One region of the Achromobacter sp. HZ01 genome, then DNA from elsewhere that is predicted to be linked to it. Evidence: predicted binding sites of a transcription regulator. Region 1 holds the regulator's gene; the other holds the start of a gene.
The links. The regulator NrdR, encoded in region 1, represses ribonucleotide reductase genes. The targets are predictions, from matches to a motif close to CACNANATNTNGTG.
Positions count from the first base shown of each region.

Region 2: A6B37_RS06205 (ribonucleoside triphosphate reductase) is a predicted target of NrdR. The motif match lies at 2,913-2,926, and genes of this name have one in related genera.

Region 1 covers NZ_LWKV01000004.1:76,405-84,045, reverse strand. The annotation lists gene tyrS (tyrosine--tRNA ligase) at 1-436, shown strand, start outside; gene A6B37_RS19955 (YbhB/YbcL family Raf kinase inhibitor-like protein) at 511-1,167, shown strand; gene glyA (serine hydroxymethyltransferase) at 1,434-2,684, shown strand; gene nrdR (transcriptional regulator NrdR) at 2,857-3,336, shown strand; gene A6B37_RS19940 (helix-turn-helix domain-containing protein) at 3,348-4,310, opposite strand; gene A6B37_RS19935 (isochorismatase family protein) at 4,320-4,883, opposite strand; gene ribD (bifunctional diaminohydroxyphosphoribosylaminopyrimidine deaminase/5-amino-6-(5-phosphoribosylamino)uracil reductase RibD) at 5,076-6,191, shown strand; gene A6B37_RS19925 (PrkA family serine protein kinase) at 6,935-7,641, shown strand, end outside.
Region 2 covers NZ_LWKV01000001.1:1,331,513-1,339,153, forward strand. The annotation lists gene A6B37_RS06190 (hypothetical protein) at 1-573, opposite strand, end outside; gene A6B37_RS06195 (PepSY-associated TM helix domain-containing protein) at 845-2,455, shown strand; gene A6B37_RS06200 (DUF3325 domain-containing protein) at 2,452-2,802, shown strand; gene A6B37_RS06205 (ribonucleoside triphosphate reductase) at 2,933-4,927, shown strand; gene nrdD (anaerobic ribonucleoside-triphosphate reductase) at 4,963-5,145, shown strand; gene A6B37_RS06215 (anaerobic ribonucleoside-triphosphate reductase activating protein) at 5,111-5,923, shown strand; gene A6B37_RS06220 (PLP-dependent aminotransferase family protein) at 6,209-7,627, opposite strand.

The sequences.
Region 1 (7,641 bases):
CACGCTGATGTGGCGCTACTTCGAGCTGCTGTCGTTCCTGTCGCTGGACGCGATCGCCGCGCTCAAGCAGGAAATCGACGGCGGGCGCAACCCGCGCGACGCCAAGGTCATGCTGGCCCAGGAAATCATCACGCGCTTCCACTCGGCCAAGGCCGCCGAAGCGGCGCTGGCCACGTTCGAGGCCCGCTTCCGCGACGGCGCCATTCCCGACGACATCCCCGAAGTGAACATCGGCGGCGCGCCGGTGGGCATACTCAAGCTGCTGCGCGAAGCCGGCCTGGTGGCGTCCGGCTCGGAGGCGCAGCGCAACGTGGAGCAGGGCGGCGTGCGCGTCAACGGCGACCGCGTGGAAGACAAATCGTTGCAATTGCCCGCGGGGTCTTACGTGGTCCAGGTGGGCAAGCGCAAGTTCGCGCGTGTTAATTTGAAGCCGTGACAATCAGGATTTGATACCCTGTGAGCGTACGGGCAGGGGCTGTGGGGCCTTTGCGGCAAATCTAGGAGCACGACATGGAACTCTCGAGTTTGTCCTTTTCCGATCACGAGTCGATTCCGGAGCGCTACGCTTTCGGCAAGATCGATGCGCAATCGCACGTCGCGCTGGCAGACAACTACAACCCGCAGTTTTCCTGGGACGACGTCCCGGCGGGTACGCAGTCGTTCGCCCTGATCTGCCACGATCCCGACGTCCCCTCCAGTCCCGACGACGTCAACCAGGAAGGCCGCGAAGTGCCGGCCGACCTGCCGCGCGTGGACTTCTTCCACTGGGTGCTGGTGGACCTGGCCGCCGACATGCGCGAAATCGACGAAGGGGCCTTCTCCAACGGCATCACGCCGCGCGGCAAGGGCGGCCCGCTGGCGCCCATGGACACGCGCCAGGGCATCAACTCGTATTCCTCGTGGTTCGCCAATGACCACGACATGAGCGGGGATTATTTCGGCTATGACGGCCCGTGCCCGCCCTGGAACGACGCGCTGGTGCACCGCTACGTGTTCACCCTGTACGCGCTGGACGTGCCGACCCTGAACCTGCAGGGTTCGTTCACCGGCGAGGACGCGCTGCGCGCCATGCAGAACCACGTGCTGGCCAAGGCCTCGCTGACCGGCACCTACACGCTCAACCCCAGGCTTGCGCCCAAGCAGATCGGCGCCACCTCGGCCTCCTGAGGCCGCACCGCCGGAAAGGGGCCGCTTTATGCGGCCCTTTTTTTCTTGCCGGCTTGCATGAAAGTTCCTCAAGCCGGCTTGAGGCGTTTTGCCGTACGCGCCGCGATGCCGTGGTTTTCGCGCCCGTCGCGGCATTTTTGCCCGGGTTGCGCGCATTTTGGCGGCAATTTGCCCGGCCCGACGCGGTAAACTATCCGCCATTGTCCGGGTTTACCCCGTCCGACGCCGTTTTCCTCTCTTTCTTACCGTCTCAGGAACCCCCCGTCATGTTTGACCGCAACCTCACCCTGTCCAAGGCTGACCCGGACGTTTGGGCCGCCATCCAGAAGGAAGACGTGCGCCAGGAGCAGCACATCGAGCTGATCGCTTCGGAAAACTACGCCAGCCCGGCCGTCATGGAAGCCCAGGGCACGCAGTTCACGAACAAGTACGCCGAAGGCTACCCGGGCAAGCGCTACTACGGCGGTTGCGAGTACGTGGACGTGGTCGAACAGCTGGCCATCGACCGCCTGAAGCAGATCTTCGGCGCCGAAGCCGCCAACGTGCAGCCCAACTCGGGCTCGCAGGCCAACCAGGGCGTGTACATGGCCGTCCTCAAGCCGGGCGACACCGTGCTGGGCATGAGCCTGGCCGAAGGCGGCCACCTGACCCACGGCGCTTCCGTCAACGCCTCGGGCAAGCTGTACAACTTCATCTCGTACGGCCTGGACGAAAACGAAGTCCTGAACTACGCCCAGGTCGAGCAGCTGGCCAAGGAGCACAAGCCCAAGCTGATCGTCGCCGGCGCCTCGGCCTACGCCCTGCACATCGATTTCGAGCGCATGGCCCGCATCGCCCACGACAACGGTGCGCTGTTCATGGTCGACATCGCCCACTACGCCGGCCTGGTCGCCGGCGGCGTCTACCCCAACCCGGTGCCGCACGCCGACTTCGTCACCTCGACCACGCACAAGTCGCTGCGCGGCCCGCGCGGCGGCGTCATCATGATGAAGGCCGAGTACGAAAAGATCATCAACTCGGCGATCTTCCCCGGCATCCAGGGCGGCCCGCTGATGCACGTCATCGCCGGCAAGGCCGTGGCCTTCAAGGAAGCGCTGGAACCCGAGTTCAAGACCTACGCCGAGCAGGTCGTCAAGAACGCCAAGGTCCTGGCCGACACGCTGGTCAAGCGCGGCCTGCGCATCGTTTCCGGCCGCACCGAAAGCCACGTGATGCTGGTGGACCTGCGCTCCAAGGGCATCACCGGCAAGGAAGCCGAAGCCGTGCTGGGCCAGGCCCACATCACGGTCAACAAGAACGCCATCCCGAACGACCCGGAAAAGCCCTTCGTGACCAGCGGCATCCGCCTGGGCACGCCGGCCATGACCACCCGCGGCTTCAAGGAAGCGGAAGCCGAGCTGACCGCCAACCTGATCGCCGACGTGCTGGACAACCCGCGCGACGAGGCCAACATCGCCGCCGTGCGCGCCCGCGTCAATGAACTGACCGCGCGCCTGCCGGTCTACGGCAAGAAGTAAGCCCGCCTGCGGGCCGCGCGCCCGCACTGGCCTGGCTAAGGGACGGTCCGCAAGGCGCCGTCCCTTCGCTTTTTTTGCGGGCCCCGGCCTTGCGGCCTGGCCTGTATGGATGGCTGCGGGTCGCCGTTACAATATGCTTAACTATTGCCTCCAGCGCCTTTAGGGATCACACATGCGGTGTCCATTTTGCGGCAATGCCGAAACGCAGGTCGTCGACAGCCGGGTCTCCGAAGAGGGCGACGCCATCCGGCGTCGCCGCCGCTGCCTGTCCTGCGACAAGCGGTTCACCACGTATGAACGGGTGGAGCTCGCCATGCCTTCGGTCGTCAAGCGCAACGGCAGCCGCAGCGATTACGATCCCGGCAAGCTGCGCGCCAGCCTGAGCCTGGCGCTGCGCAAGCGGCCGGTCAGCACCGAAGACGTGGACGCCGCGGTCGCCCGCATCGAAGAGCAGCTGCTGGCCAGCGGGCTGCGCGAGGTGCCCACCGAGCAGATCGGCGAACTGGTCATGAACGAGCTGCGCAAGCTCGACAAGGTGGCCTACGTGCGCTTCGCCTCGGTCTACAAGAGCTTCGAGGACATCGGCGAATTCGTCGAGGCCATCCGCGAGATGCAGGGCCCGCTGCTGCCGGGCAAGCTGCGCAAGGACTAAGCCCCGTCCCGTCAGTGTTCGGCCGCCGCGCGCGCCAGGCTGGGCGTGAGCGGCTGGAACTTGCGCCAGACCCGCCGCATGTGCTGGGCCGAGCCAAAACCCGATTTTTCGGCCACGCGCTCCAGGTCCAGCCGGGTGTCGCGCAGCAGGTCGCGCGCCAGCGCCACGCGTATCTGGTAGAGATAGTCCATCGGCGTGCAGCCCGCGTGCTCGCGGAACAGGCGGGTCAGATGGCGCGCGCTGGTATGCGCGTGGTCGGCCAGCGATTGCGCCGACCACGGCGCGGCCGGATCGCGGATCACGGCGTCCTGCACCCGGTGCACGCCCGGATGCAGGTGGCTGCGGTGGTCCAGCCAGGGCGACAGCGCCGAATCGGTGCCGGCGCGCCGCTGGTAGACCACCATGTCGCGCGCCACCTCGCTGGCCACCCGCGGCCCGCAATGGCGCGACACCATGTGCAGCGCCAGGTCGATGCCGGCGGTAATGCCGGCGCTGCTGACCAGTTTGCCGTCCTCGACGAAGATGCGGTTGTCGTGCAGCCGCGCGCTCGGGTCTATGGCCGCCAGCTGCTGCAGGCAGCTGTGGTGCGTGGTGCATTCGCGCTGCCGCGTCAGTCCGGCGCGGGCCGCGAACAGCGCGCCCGCGCACACGGTCATCAGCGTGAAGCCGTCGGCCGGGTGGCGCTGCGCGAGCCACTCGATGATGGCGCGGGCCTGCGGCTCGTCCAGGCGCGTGGGCTGGCCCACCACGCCCGATACGATGACCAGCGCGTGCGCCGGCAAGGCTGCTGGCAGCGGCTTGACCTGGGCCAGGTGCAGGCCGGGCAGGCCGCTCTCGACCTCGCGCGACGGGCCGCAGAAATGCAGTTCGAACGCGCCGGGGCAGAGTTTGTTGGCCACGCGGAACGCTTCGGCCGGGCCGGCCACGTCCAGCAGGACGACGCCTTGCGACAGCACGAAATACACCGGCACCATGCGCGGCTCCTAGCCCGCCAGCGCGTCGGCGGCCCGCGCGATGCGGGCGAAGCGCCCCTGCAGCACCAGTTCGGTGCGGTCGCGGATCTCGGCCGGCGTGTAGTTCTTGCCGGACGGACTCTGCATGGCGAAGGTCAGCGTGGCGTCGGTCGGGAATACGACCTTGAAACCGGCGTCGCTGGCGTGGCGGGCCGTGGTTTCGCAGCACTGCTCGGTGCGGATGCCGCAGACGATGACGCCCTCGATGCCGTGCTCGCGCAGCCAGTCGTGCAGGCTGGCGCCGTCGGCGTCGACCGCGTAGAGCGAGGAATGCACGGTCTTGTGGAACACGGCGGAGGGGGCGAGGTGCAGCTCCTTCAGCGTGCGCACGTGGCCGGAAGCCAGCGAGAACGGGTTGGCCGGGTCGTTGGCGGCGCTGGTGTGGAACACCTGCAGCACCGGCATGTCGCGGGCGACGGCGGCGTCGATCAGGGACTGGATCTGCCCGAGGAACGCCGGATATTCCGTTTCGTCCCAAAACGGACGCAGCCGGAAAGATTCTTGTACGTCGATGACGATCAGCGCTTGTTTCATGGACCGGCTCCAGGCAGTGGAATAAAAAGGGGTGTAGCGACAGTTTTACTGCAATCCCGGCCCCGCCGGCGCGCCGCGAAAGACGCCTATCGGCCCAAAACGGACATTCACTGCCGGCCCCGTCGCAGGCGGCCGGCGCGGCATACAATCCTGGGCATGATGACCCCGAGCGACCCCGACGACGTTTTCTGGATGCGACGCGCGCTGGACCTGGCGCGCACCGTCATGTACTCCACCGCGCCCAACCCCCGGGTCGGCTGCGTGATCGTGCGCGACGGGCGCGTGCTGGGCGAAGGCGCGACCCAGCCCCCCGGCGGTCCCCATGCCGAAGTCTGCGCCCTGCGCGACGCGCAGGCGCGCGGCGAGTCGGTGGCCGGCGCCACGCTGTACGTGACGCTGGAACCCTGCAGCCATTACGGCCGCACGCCGCCCTGCGTGGACGCGGTGCTGGCGGCGCGTCCGGCGCGCGTGGTGGTGGCGCTGGGCGATCCGAATCCGCTGGTCAACGGGCAGGGCCTGGCGCGGCTGCGCGAGGCCGGCATTGCGGTCACCACCGGCGTGTGCCGGGAAGAAGCGCTGGCGGTCAACGCGGGCTTTATTTCCCGCATGAGCCGCGGGCTGCCCTGGGTGTGGATGAAAATGGCGGCCTCGCTGGACGGCCGCAGCGCCCTGCATAACGGCGTATCGCAATGGATCACCGGCGCGGACGCCCGCGCCGACGGCCATCGCTGGCGCGCGCGCAGCTGCGTGGTGCTGACCGGCATGGGCACCGTGCTGAAGGACGACCCGCAGCTGAACGTGCGCGGCGTGGATACGCCGCGCCAGCCGCGCAAGGCGGTGGTCGACGGCCGCTTCGAGATCCCCGAGCACGCCAGGCTTTTCGACGGCGCCGAAGTCATCGTCTTCACCGCCCGCGAGGACGCGGCCAAGGCCGCGCGGCTGCATGCCATGAACGCGCGCGTCGTGCCGCTGCCCGGCGCGACGCCGGACCGGGTGGATCTGCCGGCGATGATGCGTTGGCTGGCGGCCGAGCAGATCAACGAAGTGCACGTGGAGGCCGGCGCCGGCCTGAGCGGCGCGCTGGTCGCGGCAGACTGCGTCGACGAACTGCTGCTGTACATGGCGCCGGTGCTGCTGGGCGATGCCGCCGGCATGGTGCGGCTGCCGATGCTGGAGCACCTGGAAGCCGCCCGTCGCTACGAATTCATCGACGCCGAACGGGTGGGCGCGGACCTGCGCGTGCGCGCCCGGGTCGCCGAAACGTGGCGCCAGCTCATGCAGCGCGTGGAATTGCCCGCGCTGTCCTGAGGCGCATAAACCGCACTGGCGCAAGGGCTGCTAGCACTCGGCATGTGCGGCTGCCAGCCGCGCAACGCCGCGCGCGCGATGCGATGACGCCAAATTCGCGAGCTTTTATCCGCATGTTTCGTGCCGCCGATGCGCGCCGCCGCGCATGCCAAGATACGGACTATTTTGGGCATTGCGCAAAATGAATTGCCACAAAACCTTCAATTGGCTATAGCATAGGCACATGACTAGGCGATACGTCCTGAAGGCTTAAACCGTTCAGTGCCACATGCCCTCGTCACCACGGATTCCCGTGCCGCGTTATCGGCGCTTTTTCACGACCGGAGCGGCACGCTGCTGAACGAAGACGCCACGCGCCGTTCAGACCGTCCGCTGCCATCGCATAGCGGGCGCATCGGGTTTGGCCCGAATCATAAGAATCCTCGGGATATCGCTCTTCCCTTCAAATCATTGCCGAGCATTTCATTGCAGGCGCGCTTATCGTGCGCGCATACGGCGATATGCTGACAGCGAATGAGCGAACATTCTTCACGTAAGTTGCAATCCCTGACGGAACTTGTGTCCGAAGGGTGCAGCCTAAACGGAAAGGGCCTGATCGTGCTCATGGTTGATGTGTGGCGAAAGCAACATACCTTCCGGCCAACAATGCATATCGCGAGATTGTCTAGTAATGCGCGAGCGCTGAGGCACAATGGGGACACGTAGGGACGTATTGGATTTTTCGCGTGTTGTAGGAGGTTTCCGTGCAAAACATCGTCGAAGGCTTCAAGTCGCAGTATGCAAAAGAGCAGGAATCAGAACTCTCCCTCGAGGAGTACCTGAATCTCGCGAAACGCGATCCCATGGCGTACGCCAGTCCCGCTGAGCGCATGCTGGCCGCGATCGGCGAACCCGAGATCGTGGATACGCGTAACGACCCACGTCTTTCCCGTTTGTTTTCCAACCGGACCATCCGGCGCTATCCGGCGTTCCAGGAGTTCTACGGCATGGAGGACGTGATCGGGCAGATCGTTGCGTTCTTCAAGCACGCGGCCCAGGGACTGGAGGAGCGCAAGCAAATCCTGTATCTGCTGGGGCCCGTGGGCGGCGGCAAGTCGTCCATCGCGGAGCGGCTCAAGGCCTTGATGGAGACCTATCCCATCTATGCCTTGAAGGGCTCGCCGGTCAACGAATCGCCGCTGGGCCTGTTCCATCCGGAACGGTTCGGCGACATGCTGGAAAAGGAATACGGCATTCCGCGCCGCTACCTGACCGGCATCATGTCGCCGTGGGCCGTCAAGCGCCTGAAGGAATACGACGGCGACATCTCGCAGTTCCGCGTGGTGCGCCTGAATCCGTCGGTGCTGCGCCAGACCGCCATCGCCAAGACCGAGCCGGGCGACGAGAACAACCAGGACATCTCCTCGCTGGTCGGCAAGGTCGACATCCGCAAGCTCGACCGCCATTCGCA
Region 2 (7,641 bases), on a different contig from region 1:
TGCGCCGATCGCGGACTCCACCTGCTTGACCTCTTCGGGCGGCGGCAGCACGGCGGGATAGCCCAGGGCCTCGATCCACAGCTCCCGCGACCAGCCCTTGGTGTGATAGAGATGGTGTTCCTCGTCGGTGACCACCGCGTCATAGGCCTGTTTGAGCACCTTGCCCTCGGTGCCGCCGTGCTGCTCGGCGATCACGCCGATCAGCGTCCAGTTGGCGTGGTCCTTGGTCTCGGCCAGCACCACGCATTCGGTCGCGACCAGCTGCGCGGCGTCGGCGTCGCCAGCGGCGATCGCCATCTTCATGGCCTTCACCAGCGACTCGCCGATATGGCGCACGACCTCGCGGCCCGGCGACTCGCGCTCGGGGTCCAGCCCCAGCTGCTCGAACACGGTCAGCAGCACGCGGCGATGGGTGCGCGTTTCTTCCAGATAGTCCTGCCATTCCTGCTTCAGGTCTTCATTGACGGCGCAGGTCACGGCGGTCTCGTAGATTTTCAATCCCCCGATCTCGGTTTCCAGGGCCTGATACAGCAGTTCCTCGATCTGCGCGGCATTTCCGGCTTTGCGTTTCATTGGACGCTCCTCTGTCTGTGTAGTGTCGCGCCACCGCCGCCGCGTACCGGCGGCCTGGCGACCTGCGCGACCCCAGCAACCGGCGTTCCCGCGCCGCCCCGCACGCCGCGCCTGCGCGCACCGGGTGCAGAAAATACAAAGCCCCGGACCGGACAACACTGGCCCCATTTAGTTTAGAATCGGAATTATTCTCAATAAAAATCAGACCGCCTCGGTTCGCGGCGGCGTCACAAGAAAGAGGCTCACCCTGAAATCCGGTTTCCGCCTGTCCATGGCCTGGCTCCATACGTGGGTCGGCCTGTGGTTCTCCTGGCTGCTGTTCGCCGTCTTCCTGACGGGTTCGCTGGCCGTGTTCTCCGAACCCATCACCCATTGGATGACGCCCGAACACCAGGCTGCCGAAGCCTCGGCCGCCGAGCGGCAAGGCGCGCCGGTGGACCGCGCCCACCGCTTCGGGCTGGCGGTGGACTACATGGCCCGCAACCATGCCGGCGCGGGCATGTGGGAAATCTGGCCGGTCAACCGCCACCACGACAACGGGCTGACGGTGTACTGGTTCGACAAGAACGGCCTTTACGCCGACGCCGAGCTCGACCCCGTCACCGGCGCCGAACTGGACGAGCACCACGACGAGGCCGAAAGCCGTGCCACGCCGGGCGGCCAGCACTTCGTGGACTTCCACTACACCCTGCACGACGCCGGACTGGGGCTGTGGATCGTGGCCTTCGCCACCATGGCGATGCTGGTGGCGCTGATTTCCGGCGTGGTCACGCACAAACGCATCTTCAAGGATTTCTTCACCTTCCGCGCCAACAAGGGCCAGCGCTCGTGGCTGGACGCGCACAATACGAGCGCGGTGCTGACCCTGCCCTTTCTGTTCATGATCGCCTACACCGGCGTGGTGATTTCCGGCGCCACGCTCATGCCCGCCCCCGTTTCCGCCACCTACGGCGAGGGCCCGCAGGCGCTGCGCGCCTATCTGGCCGAACTGGAAGGCGAGCCGATGCTCGCGCGCAGCGGCGCCGCCCAGGCCGTGCCGGCGCTGGAGCCCATCGTCGCCCGGGCCGAAAGCCTGATCGGCCAGACCGCCCGCGCCATCGTCATCCGCAACCCCGAAGACAGCTCCATGCGCATCGGCGTGTACGGCTGGAACGAGGCGGCCGACACCTTGCGCAACATCAGCGCCACCACCGGCATGGCGGAGTTCACGGGCGACGGCGAACTGCTGCGCGTGCGCCCGGCCGGCGAAGTGCTGGGCGGCGCCGCGCCGCGCACGCGCCAGGTCTTGAGCGACCTGCACATGGCCAGGTTCGGCGGCGTGGCCATGCAATGGCTGTATTTCATCTGCGGCATGGCCGGCGCGGCCCTGATGGGCACCGGCGCCATCCTCTTCATGGTCAAGCGCCGCGCCCGGCACGGCGGCGAATTCGGCGCCGCCACCGCGCGCGTCTACCGCCTGATCGAAGGACTGAACGTGGCCGCGATGGCCGGGCTGGCCATCGCCTGCGTCGGCTATTTCTGGGCCAATCGCCTGCTGCCGGTGACGCTGCAGGACCGGGCCGCGTGGGAGCTGCGCGTCTTCTTCCTGATCTGGGCGCTGACGCTGCCGCATGCCTGGCTGTGCGCCCCGCGCCGCGCCTGGATCATGCAGCTGGGCCTGCTGTCGGCGCTGTGCCTGCTGCTGCCGCTGATGTCGTACGCCGCCGTGGGCGACCACCTGTACGCGCAGATCGCGCGCGGCGACTGGGAAAGCGCCGGCGTCGAACTGAGCGCCCTGGCTTTCGGCGTACTATCGGGCTGGGCGGCCCTGCGGTTATGGCGCCGGCCCGCTACGGCGCCCTCGCAGCGCATCCCCCGCGCAAACGAAGAGGCAGCGGCATGAATTCCAACGACCTGTACGCCATCGGCATGGCCCTGCTGCTGACCTACTCCGGCATGGCCTGCCTGAGCCTGGCCATGCCGCGCCATTACGACCAGGTCTGGGGCCGCGACCCGTCGGCCGGACACAGCCGCGTGCTGCGCGGCGCCGGCCTGCTGCTGCTGGCCCTGGCCCTCCTGCCCTGCGTCAGCCTGTGGGGCAATACGGTGGGCGTGGTGGCCTGGCTGGGCTGGCTGTCGGCCGGCGCCCTGCTGTGGGTCGGCATGCTGTCGTGGGCCCCGCGCCCGGCGGCGCGCACCGCGGCGCTGGCCCTGGCGATCGCGCTGGCCGGGGTCGGAATCGGCTTTTGACGGTCCGCGCAAGGCGCGAAAAACGCGTTTGATGCGCATCAAGCAGGGCTGAAATCCCGCGTCTCGCGTACGTCGACGACACCATATGTGGTGATAGAGTTTCACCACCCTACTACATATGGTGTCAGTCATGCATATCCAGCACATACTCAAGCGCGACGGCCGGGTCGTGGCGTTCGACCGCGACAAGATCGCCCACGCCATCGCCGCGGCCGGCCAGAGCACCGGGGAACTGGACCTCGCGGGCGCGCAGGCGCTGACCGACGCCGTCATCGACGCGCTGGCCGACCAGCCCTGCCCCGGCGTCGAAACCATCCAGAACCGCGTCGAGGAAGTCCTGGTCCAGGCCGGCCGCTGGCGCACGGCGCGCGCCTACATCGTCTACCGCGAGCAGCACGCCCGCCTGCGCTCGCTGCGCCACACCCTGGTGGACGTGGAAAGCGCCATGGAGGAATACCTGGAGCAGCGCGACTGGCGCGTCAACGCCAACGCCAACCAGGGCTACAGCCTGGGCGGCCTGATTCTGAACGTCGCGGGCAAGGTCACCGCCAACTACTGGCTGTCCAATGTCTTCGCGCCGGAGGCCGGACGCGCCCACCGCGAAGGCGACATCCACATCCACGACCTGGACATGCTGAGCGGCTATTGCGCCGGCTGGTCGCTGCGCCAGCTGCTGACCGAAGGCTTCAATGGCATCCCCGGCAAGGTCGAGGCCACGCCGCCGCGCCACATGTCGGCCGCCATCGGCCAGATCGTCAACTTCCTGGGCACGCTGCAGAACGAATGGGCCGGCGCGCAGGCCTTCAGCTCGTTCGACACCTACATGGCGCCTTTCATCCGCCGCGACGCCATGACCTACGCGCAGGTCAAGCAGGCCATGCAGGAGCTGATCTACAACCTCAACGTGCCCAGCCGCTGGGGCACGCAGACGCCGTTCACCAACCTGACCTTCGACTGGACCTGCCCGGCCGACCTGCGCGAACAGATTCCGTACGTGGGCGGCGAGGAAATGCCGTTCGCCTACGGCGACCTGCAGGCCGAGATGGACATGATCAACCGCGCCTACATCGAAGTCATGATGGCCGGCGACGCCAAGGGCCGCGTCTTCACCTTCCCCATCCCCACCTACAACATCACGCCGGACTTCGACTGGGACCATCCCAACACCGAACGCCTGTTCGAAATGACGGCGCGCTACGGCCTGCCTTATTTCCAGAACTTCCTCAATTCCGACCTGGAGCCGCACATGGTGCGCTCCATGTGCTGCCGCCTGCAGCTGGACCTGCGCGAACTGCTCAAGCGCGGCAACGGCCTGTTCGGCTCGGCCGAGCAGACCGGCTCGGTGGGCGTGGTCACGGTCAACTGCGCGCGCCTGGGCTATACCTGCCGCGGCGACGAGGGCAAGCTGATGGCGCGCCTGGACCACCTGCTGGAACTGGGGCGCGACGTGCTCGAAACCAAGCGCAAGGTGGTGCAGCGCTACATCGACCAGGGCCTGTATCCCTACACCCGCCGCTACCTGGGCACGCTGCGCAACCACTTCAGCACGCTGGGCGTGAACGGCATCAACGAGATGATCCGCAACTTCACCGGCGATATGGACGACATCACCACCGGGCCGGGCCACGCCATGGCGGTCCGGCTGCTGGACCGCGTGCGCGCCCGCATGACCGAGTTCCAGGAACAGACCGGCCACCTGTACAACCTGGAGGCCACGCCGGCCGAAGGCACCACCTACCGTTTCGCGCGCGAGGACCGCAAGCGCTATCCCGACATCCTGCAGGCCGGCAGCGACGCGCAGCCCTACTACACCAATTCCAGCCAGCTGCCGGTGGGGCATACGGACGACCCCTTCCACGCGCTGGAGCTTCAGGAAGCGCTGCAGGGCAAGTACACCGGCGGCACCGTGCTGCACCTGTACATGAACGAGGCCGTGTCCTCGGCCGGCGCCTGCAAGGAGCTGGTGCGCCGCGCGCTGTCGAATTTCCGCCTGCCCTACATCACCGTCACGCCGACCTTCTCGATCTGCCCCAACCACGGCTATCTGGCGGGACGCCACGAGTTCTGCCCCAAATGCGATGCCGAGCTGCTCGCCCGGCAATCGTCATGCTGCACCCCGGCCTAGCCGGATATCCCCCTGGCCTCTACCAAGGAACCCCTATGCAAACCCTGACCACCCCCGACATCGCCCCCGCCACCGCCCCCATGCTGGACGACAGCCAGCGCGTGCGCTGCGAGATCTGGACCCGCGTGATGGGCTACCACCGTCCCGTTTCGTCCTTCAACACCGGCAAACAAGGCGAATTCAATGAACGCCGCTTCTTCGTCGAACGCCGCGCCTGAGGGCGCGCGTCCTGCCCCGGCCTGCGGGTCGGGGTCCGCGCCCGCCGCGCGCAGGATGGCCGTCAGGCCGGCCTACGCCGCCTTGCCGCAGCCGGTGCTGCAGCCCTTGCCGCGCCACGCCCATTCGGTGGGCGGGCTGGTGCCTTTTTCCACCGTGGACTGGCCCGGCAAGCTGGCCGCCGTGGTCTTCATCGCCGGCTGCCCCTGGCGCTGCCATTACTGCCACAACACCGAATTGCAGACGCGCACCGCGCGCTACGACTGGCATGACATCCGCGCTTTCCTCGAAACCCGCAAGGGGCTGCTGGACGCCGTCGTGTTCTCCGGCGGCGAACCCCTGAGCGAGCCGCGCCTGGCCCAGATGATCCGCGACGTGCGGCGCATGGGCTACCAGGTCGGCATGCACACCGCCGGCATCTATCCGCTGCGCCTGGCCGACGTGCTGCAGCACCTGGACTGGGTCGGCCTGGACATCAAGGCCGACGCCGCCGGCTACGACGACATCACCGGCCGCCGCGATTCCGAGCGTCCCGCCATGTCGTGCCTGGCCCAGCTGCTGTCGGCGCGGCGCGATTTCGAATGCCGCGTCACCTGGCATCCCGACTGGTTCGACGAGACCCGGCTGCTGGACGTGGCCCGGGAACTGTCCCGCCGCGGCGTGCGGCGCTTCGCCGTGCAGGGCGCGCGCAGCACGCCGGACTCGCCGGCCGCGCGCCACCTGAGCGCGCAGGCCGAAAGCCGGATGCGGGAATGGTTCGAAACGTTCGAGTATCGCTGAAGGGGTGGCGTTGCGTGGAACCATGGCGCGGGCACGTGGCTGCGGGTCGAACCATGAATCATGATATTGGGTCGTAGGATGGGTGTAGCGCGGCAACCGGCGGGTGAGAATTCTGACTCCGAACGCGCGTAACCCATCGGCCGGCGAGAGCCGGCGGTTTGTCTCTTGCCTCGAAAGGCGGCGGCTGGCGCCGCCTGATGGGTTATGCGCGTTGAATAGTTGAATTCTTGCTTAAGTATTCTCGCGCTACACCCATCCTACGCCCGCCCCACGCCAACCCGCGCGTCACCCCCCACGCCGCGCCATCGCCTCCCGGAAACGCGGCGAGCCGATGGCGCCGACGTTGCAGCGCGCCCAGGGCGATCGGATCGTGGGGTCCACGCTGAACACCCGCCCCGGCGCCATGATGATCTTTTCCGGCATCAGCTCGGCGGCCAGGGCCAGCGTGTCGTCCACGCCGGGAAAGGCCGACCACAGGTACAGCGAACTGGTGGGCCGGGCGAAGACCTCGGCGCCCAGCGAATCCAGCACCTGCAGCGCATGGCCGGTGGCGGCTTCCAGGCGCTGGCGCAGCCTGACCAGATGCCGCTCGTAGTGGCCGTCGCGCAGCATCACGTCCACCATGCGCTCGCAGTACTCGGAACTGCTGACGTGCACCAGCGCCTTGAGGTCGGCCAGGTCGCTGGCCAGCGCGGCGTTGCAGGCGATGAAGCCCACCCGCAGCGCGGCGGAGAATGACTTGGAGAAGCTGCCGATGTAAATGGTGCGCTCCAGCTGGTCCAGCGCCGCCAGGCGCACCGCGGACGTGGGCTTGAAGTCCGCCAGCGGATCGTTCTCCACCAGGATCAGGTTGTGGCGCTCCGCCAGCTGCAGCACCCGGTACGCCTTGGCCGGCGAGATGTCCGACCCCGTGGGGTTGTGCGCCAGCGACTGGGTGAAGAACAGGCGCGGCTTTTCCCGCTGCAGCAGCGCTTCCAGCGCGGCGATGTCCGGACCGTCCGGCAGGCGCGGCACGCCCAGCATGCGCGCCCCGGCCAGCTTGAGCTTGCCGAACAGGGGGTAATAGCCGGGGTTGTCGACCAGCACCGGCGCGTCCTGCGGCACGAAGTAGCGGATCACCAGGTCCATGGCCTCGTTCGCGCCGTGCGTCAGCACCAGTTGCGGCGGCGCCGCATTGATGCCCACGTCTCCCAGCTTGCGCACCAGGCTTTCGCGCAGCGGCGCATAGCCGAAGCGGCTGCCGTAGCGGAACAAGGCGCCCAGCCCGGTGCGCACCACCTTCTGGTGGTAGCGGTCCATGCGCATGTCGGCCAGCCATTCCACCGGCGGAAACCCGTCGCCCACCGCGACCGCGTCGGGCTGGGTCTTGAGCTGCTCGCGCATCAGCCACACGATGTCCATGGCGCGGCTCAGCTGCCCCGGCTCCTCGTCAGCGGCCTTGCGCGTCCTGCCCGTCTCCAGCACGTAGAAGCCGGAACCCCGGCGCGGCTCCACCAGGCCCTGCGCGACCAGCATTTCGAACGCCACCACCACGGTGTTCTTCGCGTAGCGGTGCAATTGCGCCAGCTCGCGCAGCGACGGCAGCTTGTCGCCGGCCCGGTACACGCCGTCGGCGATCTGCTGGCCGATCAGCCGGGCCAGGCTTTCGGCGATGGGCGCGGCGCGCGGCGGGCGCGTCGCCAGGGGAGGAAGGCTGCCGGACATATGCAAAAATTGGT